Regions from separate parts of the Pelosinus fermentans DSM 17108 genome, predicted to be linked through region 2. Evidence: riboswitches for the same ligand, from Rfam matches in the RefSeq annotation. Region 2 holds a riboswitch; each other region holds the start of a gene.
What was found. A riboswitch is a leader RNA that binds a small molecule or an ion and turns the genes downstream of it on or off. The one in region 2 is predicted to bind cobalamin.
Positions count from the first base shown of each region.

Region 1: it holds a riboswitch for cobalamin, as region 2 does, so the genes downstream of both, FR7_RS17970 (TonB-dependent receptor plug domain-containing protein) here and FR7_RS17340 (hypothetical protein) in region 2, are expected to answer to the same signal.
Region 3: it holds a riboswitch for cobalamin, as region 2 does, so the genes downstream of both, cbiD (cobalt-precorrin-5B (C(1))-methyltransferase CbiD) here and FR7_RS17340 (hypothetical protein) in region 2, are expected to answer to the same signal.

Region 1 covers NZ_AKVN02000001.1:3,901,581-3,906,974, forward strand. The annotation lists gene FR7_RS17965 (ABC transporter substrate-binding protein) at 1-834, opposite strand, end outside; gene FR7_RS17970 (TonB-dependent receptor plug domain-containing protein) at 1,004-2,872, opposite strand; cobalamin riboswitch at 3,002-3,180, opposite strand; cobalamin riboswitch at 3,365-3,543, opposite strand; gene uvsE (UV DNA damage repair endonuclease UvsE) at 3,649-4,602, opposite strand; gene FR7_RS17980 (methyl-accepting chemotaxis protein) at 4,963-5,394, shown strand, end outside.
Region 2 covers NZ_AKVN02000001.1:3,735,750-3,741,143, reverse strand. The annotation lists gene FR7_RS17360 (ABC transporter ATP-binding protein) at 1-641, shown strand, start outside; gene FR7_RS17355 (GNAT family N-acetyltransferase) at 599-1,204, shown strand; gene FR7_RS17350 (hypothetical protein) at 1,519-1,707, shown strand; gene FR7_RS17345 (MATE family efflux transporter) at 1,759-2,019, shown strand; cobalamin riboswitch at 2,114-2,295, shown strand; gene FR7_RS17340 (hypothetical protein) at 2,523-2,795, shown strand; gene FR7_RS17335 (methylmalonyl-CoA mutase family protein) at 2,761-5,025, shown strand; gene scpA (methylmalonyl-CoA mutase) at 5,025-5,394, shown strand, end outside.
Region 3 covers NZ_AKVN02000001.1:2,612,708-2,618,101, reverse strand. The annotation lists gene FR7_RS12060 (NAD-dependent epimerase/dehydratase family protein) at 1-802, shown strand, start outside; gene FR7_RS12055 (ArnT family glycosyltransferase) at 938-2,479, shown strand; cobalamin riboswitch at 2,625-2,798, shown strand; gene cbiD (cobalt-precorrin-5B (C(1))-methyltransferase CbiD) at 2,880-3,980, shown strand; gene cbiE (precorrin-6y C5,15-methyltransferase (decarboxylating) subunit CbiE) at 3,965-4,591, shown strand; gene cbiT (precorrin-6Y C5,15-methyltransferase (decarboxylating) subunit CbiT) at 4,588-5,169, shown strand; gene cobM (precorrin-4 C(11)-methyltransferase) at 5,212-5,394, shown strand, end outside.

The DNA.
Region 1 (5,394 bases), 170 kb from region 2:
TCGAAGACCATTCCAGGCAGGATTGCTTTCCACCTCCAGCTTTAGCCGTTTCTCAATATCAGCTTTTTCACCCATGAAGGTAATCAAAATAATATCAGGATCTTTTTCTACTAATTTCTCTATGCTGTAAGGCGTGGATTCTGGATTTCCATCTAAAGGTATACTATCCGCTGCTACATTTTTCAGTTTAATGATCTTAGCCACATCCCCGGCAATACTATTTTCCAGCTGTACTGTTACACTGTTGCCAGTGGCATGGAGAATCACTGCACTCTTGGAAGTTGAAGGAAGCTGATCCACTACTTTTTTTATTCGCTGGTTCATTTGGTCTGCAACGATTCGAGCTTGCTCTCTCCTGCCTGCAATACCTCCAAAAAGATTAATATTCTTGATAACATCATCATAGGTTTTTATTTTTACTATTATGAAGGGGATATTACTGCTTTCCATAATCGGAATGTTTTTTTCATGCAGTCCCTGATATCCAATTACTAAATCGGGCTGCAGGGACATTACCTTCTCGGTATTTATATTAGCAACATGGCCTACTTCAGGCAGGATTTGCATATCTTTAGGTAAAGTTCCTGTCCGCGAGCTGGGCCTGCCTGCTGCGCTCCCGCCAACAGCATAAAGCAGATCTACCAAGCTTTGAGAAAGAGGTACAATTCGCTCTGGTTTTTTCGGTAATATCACTTGGCGTCCAGCATCATCTTGAATACTAAGATAATTGGAACTGCCAGTTGCTGGCACTCCCCCATTCTGCTTCTGAGCGCATCCCATAATGCCAAAAATAAAAAAAACGGTAAGAAAAATTAATAGCATTTTATACTTCACGATAATCCCTCATTATTTAAATGATTTATCATGTTTTTTATGATTATTATAATCTCATAAAAAGATTTAATTCTTTTATGAAAAGAAAACCACCTGAAGACAACACAACATTCAGGTGATTTCTATTTTTTAGATCAATTTGTTAGTTGTTACACTCTAACCTTATCCTCTAGAATGAATGTTTTACACCAAACTCAACAGTTCGCGGCGCTGCATAATAGTAACTGCTACTATTTGTCGTTACATCATTACGATTTAACACGTTTCTTATGGTAGCAAATACAGCAGTTTCAGGTTTTAACTGGTAATTGACCATCAGACTGACTGGCAGAGCATTTAGTGCCTTATTGGATCGATCAGCAGTATAGTTAGCCGCTAAATTAGCTGTCAGCTTGTCCAAGGTATAGCGAAGTGTGAGATTTCCCTGAATGCGGCTATATGCTCGAATCCACTCACCTGTTGCATCCTTTTCTCGTGGATTACCATAAACACCGCCAACAGTATAACTATATTTATCTGATAACCTTTGTTGCCAGCTGACTTCGATTCCTTCATTTTTAAATTTGCTAAAGTTTTGAAACATCTTTGAAGAATCAGTATCAATATGGTTGTCAATATTCATCATAAAGATAGTTGTTTTTAGCGTGCCAATTTGACTTTCTTTTTTCCAACCAGTCTCATACGTCCATCCACTTTCTGGCTTTAAATTAGAATTAGATGTAAAGTTACTGGTTGTACCTGTATGCAATTCAGTAAGAGTCGGTAATCGAAAAGCTTTTCCGACATTGACAAACCAGGAACTATCCTGCCTCAACTTTTGATTGTATTGTATTTGTGGTAAAAATTGATTGTACTCATCACCGCTCTCTGTTCTGGCATGTTGTCCCCTAAGACCTAAAATCAGTTTTTTATTTTCATTAAAATCCTTAGTTCCTTGGGTATAAAGAGACGTAACTGTTCGTTCATAAGTTCCCTTTGAATTTTCTGGTTTTACAAAATCTATTGTTTTATATTTTTCCTGCTCTAGTGTAATACCTGCCAAATAGTGTATTTGCTGATCATCCCATGATTTATTGGCATCCAGTCCATATTTTGATGATTTTAAATTGATATTGGAAGCATAGGCTCCTGTGCTGACGGTTTTAGTAGTGTAATCGAGATCGCGGAATGAACCATAAAGCATAGCTTTCCAATCCTTATCGTTATACTGAAAATTAATTCGATCCAGATTTTCCTGATCATTATATAAACTAGTCACCTTCTTTGTCATTAGGCTTCTTCTTTCTTTGTTCAATTCATCTTCGGTATGGGTATAATATAATGTCATTTTATCATTAAATTGATAAGTAGCATTAAAACTCTGCTTTTCACCTCCAAGAAAATTGTCATATGTTGATTTAGCAGGGTTAGAATCCACGGTTTTAGTAAGATTATTCACTTCTCCTGTATCAACAAATGAACTGCTAAATGCTAATTTTCCTGATTGGAAATTAAGATTATAATTTTGCTGCCCTTTATTACCTGTGGAAACGGTAATGGAATTATTCACTTGTTTCTTAGTCATAATATTAATAACGCCGCCAAAAGCATCACTGCCATACATAACGGATCCTGGTCCTCTAACAACCTCTATTTTTTCTACATTCTCCAGCAGAATATTATCAAGCTGGAACATACCATTCATATTAATTGGGGCACCATCTACCATGATCAGCGTACCTTTTTTTATGCCTCTCATAACAAGCTCGCTGCTCATTCTCCCTGCGGACTGTCCGTATGGATTTTGGGAGTAAATATTAATACCTTCCACAAATTGCAATGCATCAATGACAGTCTTTGCTCCAGTGGCTCGCAGTTCATCTCCGGATTTTACCGTTACATTTGCAGGGGTATCCAGCTCTTTGCTTTCTCCTCGCAAGGCCGTTACAATCATTGGATCAAACTCAAAACTCTTATCCTCTTCAGCTTGTACACAGGGCATGACCATAAATCCTAAGGCTAACGCCGCAATCATCTTTTTAGTTACATTTCTCTTCAAAATACTTTCACTCCTCATGCTGCTATTTATATATAAGTATAATTTCGGGTTGCATGGGGAGGGCAGACTAAAAGAGCAATCTAAATAAAAAGATGCCTATAAATCCCCTCCCCATCGCTCGTGGGTAAAACGGTGACTGTTAGATAGGCAGTTCTTCTGGCTTTGGGTCATTGCTTGCCAAACCTTCCCAAGAATTGATTCTCAGTGGTATAACTTGGCTCACTCTCCATCACAGTGGCGGGACCGCGTCGGCATCATACCGACTTCCCTATTAAGCCCCGTAGGGCACCTATCTCCATATATGTACTTGTTAATTCTGCTGAAAACACCTCCTTGATTATGCTTTGCCGAACAAAAAAATGCCTCCCACATAAGCAGGAGACAGACATAAGTACTATCTTTTATATCCATAACAATCCCAGCACGCTGCGCCGGGAAGAAATAGGTTACAATGTTAGATACTTAATCGCCTCCCCATCGCTCGTGGGTGTAACGGTGATTGTCAAATAGGCAGTTCTCCTGGCTCTAGTTCATTGCTCTGCCAGCCTTCCCAGGATCTTACCCCAGTGGCACCTATGGCTTTGCTCCCTATTACAGTGGCGGGACCGCGTCGGCATTGCACCGAACTTCCCTATTAAGCCCCGTAGGGCACCTATTTCATTATTATTTAATTGTTTGTAAAAGCATAATATTCTGTAATTCTTAATCATGATATCATCTTCTTCGACAACATGTCAAAGGATTTTCAAATCAAATACAAAGAAAAAAACTTGAAGCTAATATTCTATCTCAGCTTCGTTGATAACCTTTACTCCAGAATTTTCTTTTAGCTTTTCCATTAAGGAAAATAGTGCCAAATCCTTTTCTTTTGCTTCTATCATAACATCAAAATCACGGCTGCACTTCTTCGCTATGTTTAAAAATCTCAAAAATTCATCCACAGCAATATGATCCGCATGTGCTCTTTTATTTGCGCTTTCTCTTGCGCTGGAAAAATGAATTTTAGGTATCTGACTTCCCCAAGTTGCAAATATTTCTGGCAGAATATCTTCAAGATGTATTCCTTCATTGCAGCAATGATCATGATGTACATCTAATACCATAGGTGCTTTTATCTCCTGGCAAAGAGTGAGTACATCCTTGGCAGTATAAGATTTATCATCATTTTCAATAATAATCCGTTCCCGAATAGTATCAGGAAGCTGCTGAAATATTACTTTAAAACGTTCGATTGACTGCACTTTGTCTTTATATAATCCCCCTACATGCAGCACTAATTTAGATTCGGCTCCCAATTCCATAGCCTCAAAAAGATTCACATGATACCGCAAATCTGCAAGGGCCGCTTCTACTACATGTTCAAGTGGACTATTCAAAATCGTAAAATGATCGGGATGAGCGCTAACCCGTAATCCATGCCTTTTTACAATATCACCAATGGCAAGCAATTCTGAGCGAAAATCCTCACAATAATCCCACCCAAAGGCAACGGGATGAGTCGCTAGAGGGATTAGCTGCGAAGTAATCCGAAATACTTGAATGTGATGAGCTGCATTATAACGCATCACACGCAGCTGCGTAGCTAAATTTTCTTCTGCCAAGCGTCTGAGTTTACTAAGCTGATCCTTTTTGTCCTTAATTTTAGTTAAATTAAGGACAGTAGTTGTTTTATTGGGAGATCCTTGAGAAATGCCTAAAGCTATGGCTACATACCCCAAGCGGATGCGCATAAACTAACCCCTTTCACACCAAAAATCATCAATTTTAGTCTGTCCAAAAGTACCTAACTTTACAATTCCTATTCCTAATAGTATGCCTCAATCCTAAAATTTTAAGATATTTCTGCAACGATATTATATTTTTAGCATAATTTAACATGATTTACTACGAATAAGATTGACTATTTCCTATTTATGTTATTATAATAGTTATAGTACAATTTAATACAAAACATTTTGTCGCAATGCTGCGACAGCAAAGTACATGCTTATTAAAGCTGGCTCAACTGCCAGCTTTTTTTATATATAAATGTCTTTTTCTAAACTTAATATGTAACTTTTTATTTTTTTAAAAAAGGAGGCGCTCTCATTATGACAATCAGAATAAAAATTTTAAGTGGATTTATGGTGGTCATCGCTTTAGTATTTATTATGAGTGCATTTACTTATTTTCAAGTGGGTGAATTAAATTCAACTTCAAAAGAAATCATGAGAGATAGTCTCTATCAGCTTGAGCTGGTTGAGGAACTTGCCATAGACGTATCAAATGAGGCTGTGGCTATGCGTCGTTTTAATTTCACAGGTGATTTGGCTGACGTAGCTACCTTTGATAACTATCGCAAATATGGCGATGATAAGATCAACAAACTCCAAGCTGCATTGTCCTTTCAAAATTCCCAGGCGGTCTTAGAAACGTTAAAGAAAGAAAAGCTGGCCTTTGATACCATTGCAGCAAAATCCATTGAAGCAAAACGTGCCAACAATATTGAACAGGTTGGTATTTACATGCAGCAGGCAGGCAAA
Region 2 (5,394 bases):
TGAAAATAAAAGATATCCTTTGTGAGCCGCTGCGCAACTTTAAGCTGATAAAAGACCGTGAGGCGGAAAAAAAGGCTGAAGAACTTTTGCGTATGGTTGAACTGCCGGAAGAGTTTGCCGACCGCTATCCCGGCAACATGAGTGGTGGGCAGCGTCAGCGTGTCGGGATTGCCCGAGCGCTGGCGCTTGAACCAGAGATCCTGGTTTGTGATGAGGCGACCAGTGCACTGGATGTATCGGTGCAGAAAAAGATTATAGAGCTTCTGGTCAGAATACAGCGGGAAAAGAATCTATCCATGATTTTTATCTGTCATGATTTGGCATTGGTATCTCAGATAAGCCATCGTATTGCCGTAATGTATCTCGGTAATATCGTAGAGGTGCTTGCGGGCGACGTACTGAATGAAGCGAAGCATCCTTATACGAAGGCGTTGCTGCAGGCGGTTTTTCCTGTAAAGAAAAAAGAGGGCACAGTGGTCCGGTCGCTGGAGGGAGAGATACCAAGCCCTCTTGACTTGCCGCCAGGGTGCCCGTTTCAGAGCAGGTGTCCGGAGAGCATAGAAAGATGCGGAAGAGAAAAGCCGGTGCTCGAGGAGCTTTGGCCAGGGCACAGTGCCGCCTGCCATTTATTAAAGCTGTAATCAGGGAAAAACGACATTTAGCAGGACATGAAAGGAAGGTTACGATGGACGCCCCAAATATAGTGATTCGCAAGATTGACAATAATGATATTGCCAGTGTGCAAAATTTCTTGTTAGGACAGCTGCAGGACCTCTTTTCCCAGGCTGGACAAAGTGCTATTACCGATGATGTCTGGGGACTGGCGAAGTTATATATTGAGCCTGACCGCAATCAAATGTGGGCTGCCTTCTCTCTTGAAGGCGCTGTTATCGGGACAATTGCGATTTGTGAGTATAATGACCGGATTGCCGTTCTGAAAGGACGCTATCCCGGAAAGACTACTGCGGAAATTGGACGCTGTTATATTGAAAAAACACTGAGAAGACAAGGGATTGGATCGAGACTGCTAAAAGAAGTCGAAGCCTTTTGTTATGAAAAAGAGTATGAAATCATATATCTGCACACACACCGATTCTTGCCAGGCGGATTTCATTTCTGGGAGAAGCAGGGTTTTCGCATTGTAGTGGAAGAAGAGGGCGATGCTCAAATTGTGCATATGGAAAAATCAGTTGTATCTAAGTAAATAGTGTATAAACGTTAAAAAGGTCTGCACAAACGAGAAGTTTTGCAGACCTTTTTAACGTTTATGCGCTAGAATTTATAAGTTTTAGTAAATGAAAAATATAAGAAATTATGAACCACAAAGGCACAATGCCGCTGTCGCGGCACACAAAGGAGTGCACAAAAAAATAAAAATCTTGCAATATCCCCCTGGGGGGATAAGATAAATAAAAGAGATCCTACCAAAATTAACTATTTTATTGAAAGATATGCTTTGAGAAAAGGTACATTAGGCAGTTTTCATATTGATTTTCATAGCTAGAAGGAGGTAGAAAGATGAGAGTAATTCGACTGATGATAGTAATGCTTGTTATACCGGCAATCGCATATGCCCATTCTGGCACCTTGGTTAGAACTTTAGCAAACTATGTTCCGATTGCGTTGGCCTTTATACCGTTTCTAATCAATCCAGTTCTTAAGCTATTAAAGAAAATCAATTCTTTCTTTAATAGCAGGCAGGATTAAGCCCAATATAATGTGACTTTTCTACTATTCGTCTCATGCAGGAGTCTAAATATGCTTAATAATGTTCTGAATCCAAATATAAAGAAAAAAGTAAAAGTTGTATTAACACTTGCGGTACCGACTGTAATTGAGAACTTTTTAATTACGATCGTAGGGTTTGTTGACACTCTTTTTGTATCTAAAATTGGTTTGCACGAAGTGTCGGCCGTTGGCATCACAAATGCTATTATCGCAATTTACATAGCTGTGTTTTTGGCGATGGGGATTGGAACATCTTCGCTCATAGCTGGTTCCATCCATTTTTTTATTTAACAGATTTAAGACTCGTATGCAATCCGATCATAGCACATAAAACTTGACAATTTATTAAAGATATTATAAAGTGAATATTATAACGTATCAAAAATTTCATATGGATGGTATAGGTGCCCTTTGGGGCTTAATAGGGAAGTCCGGTTCAATTCCGGCGCGGTCCCGCCACTGTAATGAGGAGCAAACCCATTTTTATGCCACTGGAGTAATATTCTGGGAAGGTATGGGTAAGCAATGATTCAAAGTCAGGAGAACTGCCTATATAGCAATCACCGATTGACCTGCGAGAGATGGGGAGGGGATTTACGCGCAAGATTCGCGTTTTTTTCGTCCTGGCTGTTTTATGATAGCCAGGCTTTATTAATACTATTTCTATACTTGCGTTTAAGCTCTCGGCCTATGCTGGGAGTTTTTTTATTTCGAAAAGGGGTGATAAAATACATTGCTATCAGTGAGATTTTAGCTGTAAAATCTGGAAAAGAAAGTAGAGGTCATCAGTGGATATGCTGAAATGGGAACCATTTACGCCTTTGGTAGAACGAATGGAACAAGAATCTCCGGAGCTATTGGCAGGATTGCATGTATTAAAAGAACAGATGCTGCCTGCAGAATTTGAAAAATATATTAATTCCTTGATTCGTATAAGGAAAGGCAATGGCATGTTACTGCTTATTACGAAGAAGGAAATGTATCGATCTATAATCGAGAGCCGGTTCGTGCCGCTGATTCGTTCCAGCTTTGGTGTGGATCGAGTACAAATTATCAGTCAGCCTTAATGGACCATTGAATGAAAAGCTAGAGAATGACAATGAAATGGATGGTGAAAGTATGTCAAATCAGAATGTAGAGAATAAAGAAACAGGTCATGAAGAGCCGCCAGCACGGTTCTTTGCTGAGTTTCCCTATCCCACCTATGAAGAATGGCGGGCTGAGTCAGAAAAAGCACTAAAAGGAGCGAATTGGGAGAAAAAGCTAATCACCAAAACCTATGAAGGTATTAATTTGCAGCCAATGTATCGGATAGAAGATTTGGAAGGATTAACTCATTGTGAATCCTTGCCTGGCAGCTTTCCTTTTGTACGAGGGTCCAATGCTATGGGATACTTAGACAAACCATGGGAGATCAGTCAAGAGTGCGCCGAACCTTTTGCTGTGAAAATGCATGAAGTTCTGCAGAATGAGTTAAATAAAGGTGGAACGACCATCCATGTAGTTGCCGATAAAGCGACCTTGAATGGCATAGATGGTGACAAAGCCGATGATGCTTATCTAGGCAAAGGCATATCTTTGTCAACCTTAGATGATGTGCAGCAGACCTTTCATAGTTTTGATTTAGAAAAAACTCCTTTATTGATTTTTGCGGGTACTTCTGGTATGCAGCTGCTCAGTTTATTTGCAGCTTTAATGAAAGCCAACGGCAGCGATTATCATCAGTTAAAAGGCTGCATTGGTGTAGATCCAATTGGATATTTGGCTACAGTAGGTGAATTAGCATATTCTTTAGATACCTACTATGATGAAATGGCAGCAACGGCTAATTGGGCTCACGATAATACAAAACAATTAAGAACGATACTGGTACAGGGGCATCCTTATCATAATAGTGGTGCAAATGCAGTACAGGAATTAGCTTTTGTATTAGCCACTGGTGTGGAATATTTGCAGAAGATGCAGCAGCGGGGCGCCGCTATCGATGTCGCTGCTAAACAGATCGTTTTTTCCTTCTCGGTAGGTACTAATTTCTTTATGGAAATTGCTAAACTCAGAGCTGGGCGTATGTTGTGGGCGCAGATTGTAGAGGCCTTCGGCGGAACCCAAGAAGCGCAAAAGATGTACATTCATGCACGAACTTCTGCTTTTACAAAAAGTGTCTATGATCCTTATGTAAATATGCTTAGGACAACCACAGAAGCCTTTTCTGCTATTGTAGGCGGTGTAGATAGTTTGCATGTAGGTTATTTTGATGAAGCCGTGCGGCCAGCGGATGATTTTTCTCATCGCATTGCCCGCAATACACAAATCATGCTGCAGCAGGAATGTAATTTGACGCAGCCAGTTGATCCGGCAGGCGGATCTTGGTATATCGAAAAATTAACCAGTGAGGTAGCCGAAAAGACTTGGAGTTTGTTTCAAGAGGTAGAAGCGGCCGGAGGTATTGTGGAAGCCTTGCAACAAAACTTGCCTCAAGAACAGGTAGGAATTACAGCAAAAAGTAAGGCAGATGGTCTGGCCAAGCGTAAAGATGTCATTTTAGGTACCAATATGTATCCCAATCTGCTGGAAAAACCATTAGAAGTTCCTGTCTTTGATGCTCGTATCTTCAAAGAGCAGCGTAAGAACCAAATTAATGACTATCGCCTGGATATTGACGATGTAGAATGTAAAAGCAGATTAGAAGAAGTGGAGCAGTCATCTTTGAAGGGGACTGCAGAAAAATCTCTTTTAGAGGCAGCTATTACTGCTGTTCTTAGCGGAGCTACATTGGGGGATATTACACATGTGATTCGTAAAAATCAGAATGTAACATCATTTAACCCCTTGAATATTCATTCAGCTGACGAACAATATAGGCAGCTACGTCAGCGTACTGAATCCTATATTGAAAGAACAGGCAAGAATGTAGAGGTATTCCTTGTTAATATGGGAGAAATTCCTCAGCATAAGGCACGAGCCGATTTTGTCAGCGGATTTTTAGAGGTAGGCGCTTTTACCATGCTGAAAAACAATGGTTTTGCTACGGTAGAAGAAGCGGCTAAGGCTGCTTTGGAATCAGGGGCAACAATTGCTGTTATTTGCTCAACAGATGCCACCTATCCGGAATTAGTATCACCTTTGGCTAAACTGATTAAGGAAGGCAATCCTAATATTACCTTATTTTTAGCAGGTTTACCGCCGGACGATTTGCAGCTGGTGTACAAAGAAGCTGGGGTCGACGATTTTATCCATGTTAGAGCTAATTGTTATAAAATGCTTGCCAAACTTCAGAAAGATAGAGGTATTGTGTAATGTTAATAAAACCGGATTTTACTAAAATCTCTTGCCGAAAAGACTTTGAATCTTCCGATGTATCTGCCTGGCAGAAAGAAGTGGAACGTAATAGTGGTAAGTTGCTCGATGAACTGGAATTTAAGACGATGGAACAAATCAATCTGAAACCTTTATATACCAAAGCTGATCTTGAGGGAATTGATCATTTGCCTTATGTAGCTGGAATCGCGCCTTTCTTGCGGGGACCTTATGCTAATATGTATGTGCTGAGGCCATGGACAGTGCGTCAATATGCAGGGTTTTCCACTGCTGAGGAAAGTAATGCCTTTTATCGGCGGAACTTGGCTGCCGGGCAAAAAGGTCTGTCCATTGCTTTTGATTTGGCGA
Region 3 (5,394 bases), 1.1 Mb from region 2:
AAGGGAAAACATCAATCCGGCCGCTACATTTATTCAGTTAGATATTCGTAATGATGAAATTTTTAGTCTATTTATGACTGAAAAATTTGATTTTGTAATTCATCTTGCTGCTCAGACTATGGTACATAAATCGTTAGAAATGCCAGACTATGATTGTGATATAAATATATTAGGTACTGTAAATATTTTAGAAGCATGCCGAAAAGCGAATGTAAAGCGTATTATTTTTTCTTCTACAGCCGCAGTGTACGGCAATGTAACAGCACTACCTGTAGTGGAAACAAGTCCAAAAGCACCTACTTCTTTTTATGGATTGAGCAAGTTAACCTGTGAAAATTATTTGTCATTATATAAGGAAGTCTATGGTCTTGATTATATGATATTACGGTATGCTAATGTATACGGAGACCGTCAAGGTGACGGGGGCGAGGGTGGTGTTATTAGTATTTTCGCTCGCAAGATTCGTCAAGATCAACCAGTCTTGATTTTTGGTGACGGCAGCCAGACAAGAGATTTTATTTACGTTGGAGATGTCGCCAATGCTAATTATCAATCATTATTAGTCGATCATGCTAACAAAATATGCAATATTAGTACACAAACAGAAACAAGTGTTAATATGTTAATCGATTATATGGGAAATGTCGCTGGTAAGATGGTAGTGAGAAACTATAATGAAAAACGTGAAGGCGATATTTATAAATCTTCTTTATCAAATGCCACAGCACGGAAAAATTTAGACTGGCAACCACATATGATGCTTTTAGAGGGATTAGCCAAAACATATCACTCCCTCATCTAAACCTTAAATTTTTCTTTGGGATATATTATTATTAACACGCAAATACATGACCAGCGTTGTTAAGTAATAATATATCCATTGCTGTTATAAATCCTATTCATCTAATTAATTCAACTTTCGGAGGTTGCGGACCAAATGTTTAAAAAGTTAGAAACTGGTTTTTGGCTGGTGGCTATAATTACATTATTAATCGTTTTTTTTAATTTGGGCGGAATCCCTTTGTTAGATCCTGATGAACCTGTATATGCAGAAACGCCTAAAGAAATGTTTAGCTTTAATGAATTTCTTTCCCCTCGTATTTATGGGGAGTATTGGTATGATAAGCCTCCCATGTATTATTGGTTAGTAGCTGCCTCTTATAAACTTTTTGGTATGAATGAATTTGCTGCTCGCTTTCCCTCTGCAGTATTAGCTGTTGCTTGTACAGTACTGGTATACCAATCTGGTCGCAGATTATTTAATGAACGAGCCGGTGTTGCTGGAGCGTTAGTATTAGCTACCAGTATTGAATTTTTTTATTTGGGAAAGGCTGCCGTAACTGATATTACTTTACTTTTTTTTCTATCTGCTTCTTTATTAGCTTTTGTAGAGAAAAAATATTATATTGCATATTTATTCGCTGGATTAGCTACATTAACGAAAGGACCTATTGGATTATTATTTCCTGGAGGAATTATCTTTTTTTATCTACTTATTACACGTAACTGGGCTTTATTAAAAAGTATGAAAATATTCTCGGGATTGTTGCTCTACGCTGCGATAGCTGCACCTTGGTATATCTTGATGTATAATATTCACGGAAGTATTTTTGTCGATACGTTTCTTGGCTTTCATAATATTACAAGGTTCACATCTCCAGAGCATCCTGAGGGTGTACTCTGGTATTATTATGTTCCAGTTCTTATTCTGGGTTTCTTTCCTTGGACAGGGTTCATAATTCAATCCATATGGAGTTCTCTAACGAAAAGTACATATGATTCTTCAACTCTATTATTTCTAAATATCTGGTCATTATTTATTTTTGCCTTTTTTACTATTTCTCAAACAAAGCTGGTATCCTATATTTTACCTATGTACCCACCATTATCCATGATTGTTGGTTGGTATATTGATCGTCTTTGGACATCACATGATAAAAGTCATTTTACAAGTTTGTCTATAGGTTTAAGTATACTAACTGCATTATTTATAGGAATTATGTTTATAGGGATTAAAGCTATGCCGCTATTGGCAAATGGCATATATATATCCGCCATAATTTTTATTTTAATGTCTTCCTTGGTAGCGTATTTTGGATGGAAAAACGAAATTCGTCTCGCTTTTTGGACTAAAATCATATCGATGACTTTATTTTCCATGGTTCTAACAGCTATACTGATTCCCGCTGCAGCGCCTATGTTCACAACTAAAAATATTGCTCAAGAATTTAACCGTCAATACGATGGCAAATCTCCAGTGTATGTAGTAAAATTCTTGCGTCCTGGTTTTGCTTTTTACACCAACGTTTATGGCAAGGAGATCGTGCTAGGTACCGATTTTAATGAGTTGATTCAAGAAAGCCAGCGTTCTTATTTTCTAATCAGAAAATCTGAATATGATCGTTTAACAGTTGCAACCCGCCAATCGATTATCATTTTATCTTGCATTAGTGACAAACTATTGTTGCTAAAAGAGTGATACTAAAAATGTGGGTCGAAAAATGTTCTCTACTATCAAAATAAAGTTTAACTTTTATATTTAATCAAAGAATAGCAGGAAATATTTATTCGCTGGTGGAATACATACAACATCAGAAGTTTAATGCCGAGTATAACAATAATTTAATATCTCTATGGGAATAGGTGCTTACGCTTAAAAGGGAAGACTGGTTAAAAGCCAGCACGGTCCCGCCACTGTATTGGGGAATGCAGCTAAGGAATACCACTGGGAAATCCCGGGAAGGTTTAGCTGTATAATGAACCAAAGTCAGGAGACCTACCTATTCTAGCACACCATTATGACTACGAAGGATAGGCAGGTGGTAGAATAAATTAATCACTTGGTTTATTGTACCCTCTGTCTGCAGGGGGATTTTATTTTGTCAAAAAAGATGAGATCAGGAATTACTACAGGTACTTGTGCAGCTGCTGCCACTAAAGCAGCCCTGTTAGCGTGGAAAGGTGAATCCCCCACAATGGTTGATGTTACATCACCACAGGGACATCTTATTAAAGTAGACATTGCCACAAGTCAACGCCTGAATACTGGTGGAAAAGCCAGTGTAATAAAAGATGCTGGCGATGATCCCGATGTAACACATGGCACAACTATATCTGCCGAAATAGAAATTAATACTACGAATGAAATAATCCTGCAAGCTGGTATAGGAGTCGGTATTGTAACAAAGCCAGGTCTATCTGTAGCTGTTGGACAACCTGCTATTAATCCTGGCCCACGTAAAATGATCATGCAAGCAATACAGGATGTATTACCTGATGGTCATGGCGTAACGGTTACTATTTCGATACCTGAAGGTGAAAAATTAGCAAAACGTACGTTAAATTCTACTTTAGGTATTATCGGCGGTTTATCGATTATAGGTACTACAGGCATTGTTGAGCCAATGTCAGAGGAAGCCTTTAAAAATTCACTGTCACCGCAAATATCAATGGTGAGGGCCTTAGGATATGATGAAGTGGTCTTTGCTCCTGGAAAAATTGGTCAGGATATTGCTATTAACCGATATCATCTGCCAACAGAAACGGTAATCCAAACTAGTAATTTTATCGGACATATGTTAGAAAGTGCTGTGCAATATGGTATGAAACAAGTATTAATTTTTGGGCACTTAGGAAAGCTCGTAAAAGTAGCTGCTGGAATTTTTCATACTCATAACCGTGTAGCTGATGCTCGCTTTGAAACTTTAGCCGCCTACATGGCTGCCCTTGGTGCTCCGCAGCAAGCTATACAAGAGATATTAATGTGCAATACTACAGAAGCCGCTATGCCCATAATTGCACAATTTAAATTAAATGATGTGTATCGTGTAATTGCTGAAAGAGTCAGCATTCGGGCTGAACGATATGTATTTGGTGATTTAAAAGTAGGTACCGCAATGATCACTCTGCAAGGTGATTTATTGGCGGTTGATGATACGGCACGAGAAATTGGAGGCAAGTTAGGATGGAACATAAAATAATAGTTGTAGGAATAGGACCAGGTTCACCTGATTACATCTTGCCAGTGGCTAGCCGCATCATTGCAGATGCAAAGGTGATAGCAGGCAGTAAGCGTGCTCTTGCAACCTTTGCTCCTGATCATGGGATTACTAAGGTAATTGACAATGACCTAAAAGGGGTATTAACATTTATCGCTACCTCCCTAATGGATAACGATGTAGTTGTAATGGTTTCCGGTGATCCTGGCTTTTATAGTTTTTTAGCTACCCTTAAAACCAAATTTTCCCCGGCACAGATAACGGTTATTCCTGGTATTAGTTCGATGCAGTTAGCTTTTGCCAGGATCACTGAAATCTGGCAGGATGCAGTTTTGATTAGTATGCATGGACGACAAGCCAAAGATATTGATCTGAATTATGATCCTGAAAAAAAACTTGGCATATTAACTGATTTTGAACAAAATCCTTTATATATTGCAAACGTACTCATTGGGCATGGGTGGCCATTACATTCAAAGGTATGGTTATGTGCTAATTTATCTTATGAAAATGAGAAAATTAAACACTTAACATTAGGTGAAATCAAAGAAGTCGATGGATTTGCTCATTGTGTAATGGTGGTGACAATATGACATATTTTCCAGGTATTAACGATGATGAATTTCTGCGGGGCGACATACCAATGACGAAGCAGGAAGTTCGTATCTTAGTTCTGAATAAAGCTAAGATATGCCCCACCGATATTATTATAGATATCGGTGCAGGTACTGGGTCTCTTTCAATTGAAGCTGCTCTTCAGGCTCCCCAAGGTACTGTATATGCTATAGAGCGTCATCCAGAGGGAGTTGATTTAATTCGTGCTAATGCTGTAAAATTTGGGGCGGCTAATGTTGAAGTCATTTCTGGAACTGCTCCAACAGTATTACAGAACATTCCAAAGGCTGATGTAATCTTTATTGGAGGCAGCGGTGGTCATTTACAGGAAATCTTAAAGCAAAGTAATTATTTATTAAAATCAAATGGACGATTAGTAATTACGGCAATTACCGTTGAAACTTTATATGAAGCTTTACATACTATGCAAGCTAAACCTGAATTTACCGTAGAAGCTTTCGGTATGCAAGTAACACGTATCAAACATATTAAAACAAGTAATATGCTGCAAGCTTTAAATCCAATTTATGTTATTACATCCACTAAGAATATCTGACTCTATTCGTTAGAGAATTTTAATTAATCAGGAGGTTCATTCATGCATGTATCATTTGTAGGAGCAGGTCCAGGGGACCCTGAGCTTATTACTGTAAAAGGACAACGTTTATTAGGTGAGGCAGATGTTATTATTTATGCGGGTTCGTTAGTAAACCCAGCCTTGCTGTCGCTAGCAAAGCAGGGAGCCTCTATTTATAATAGTGCCTCTATGACTTTGGATCAG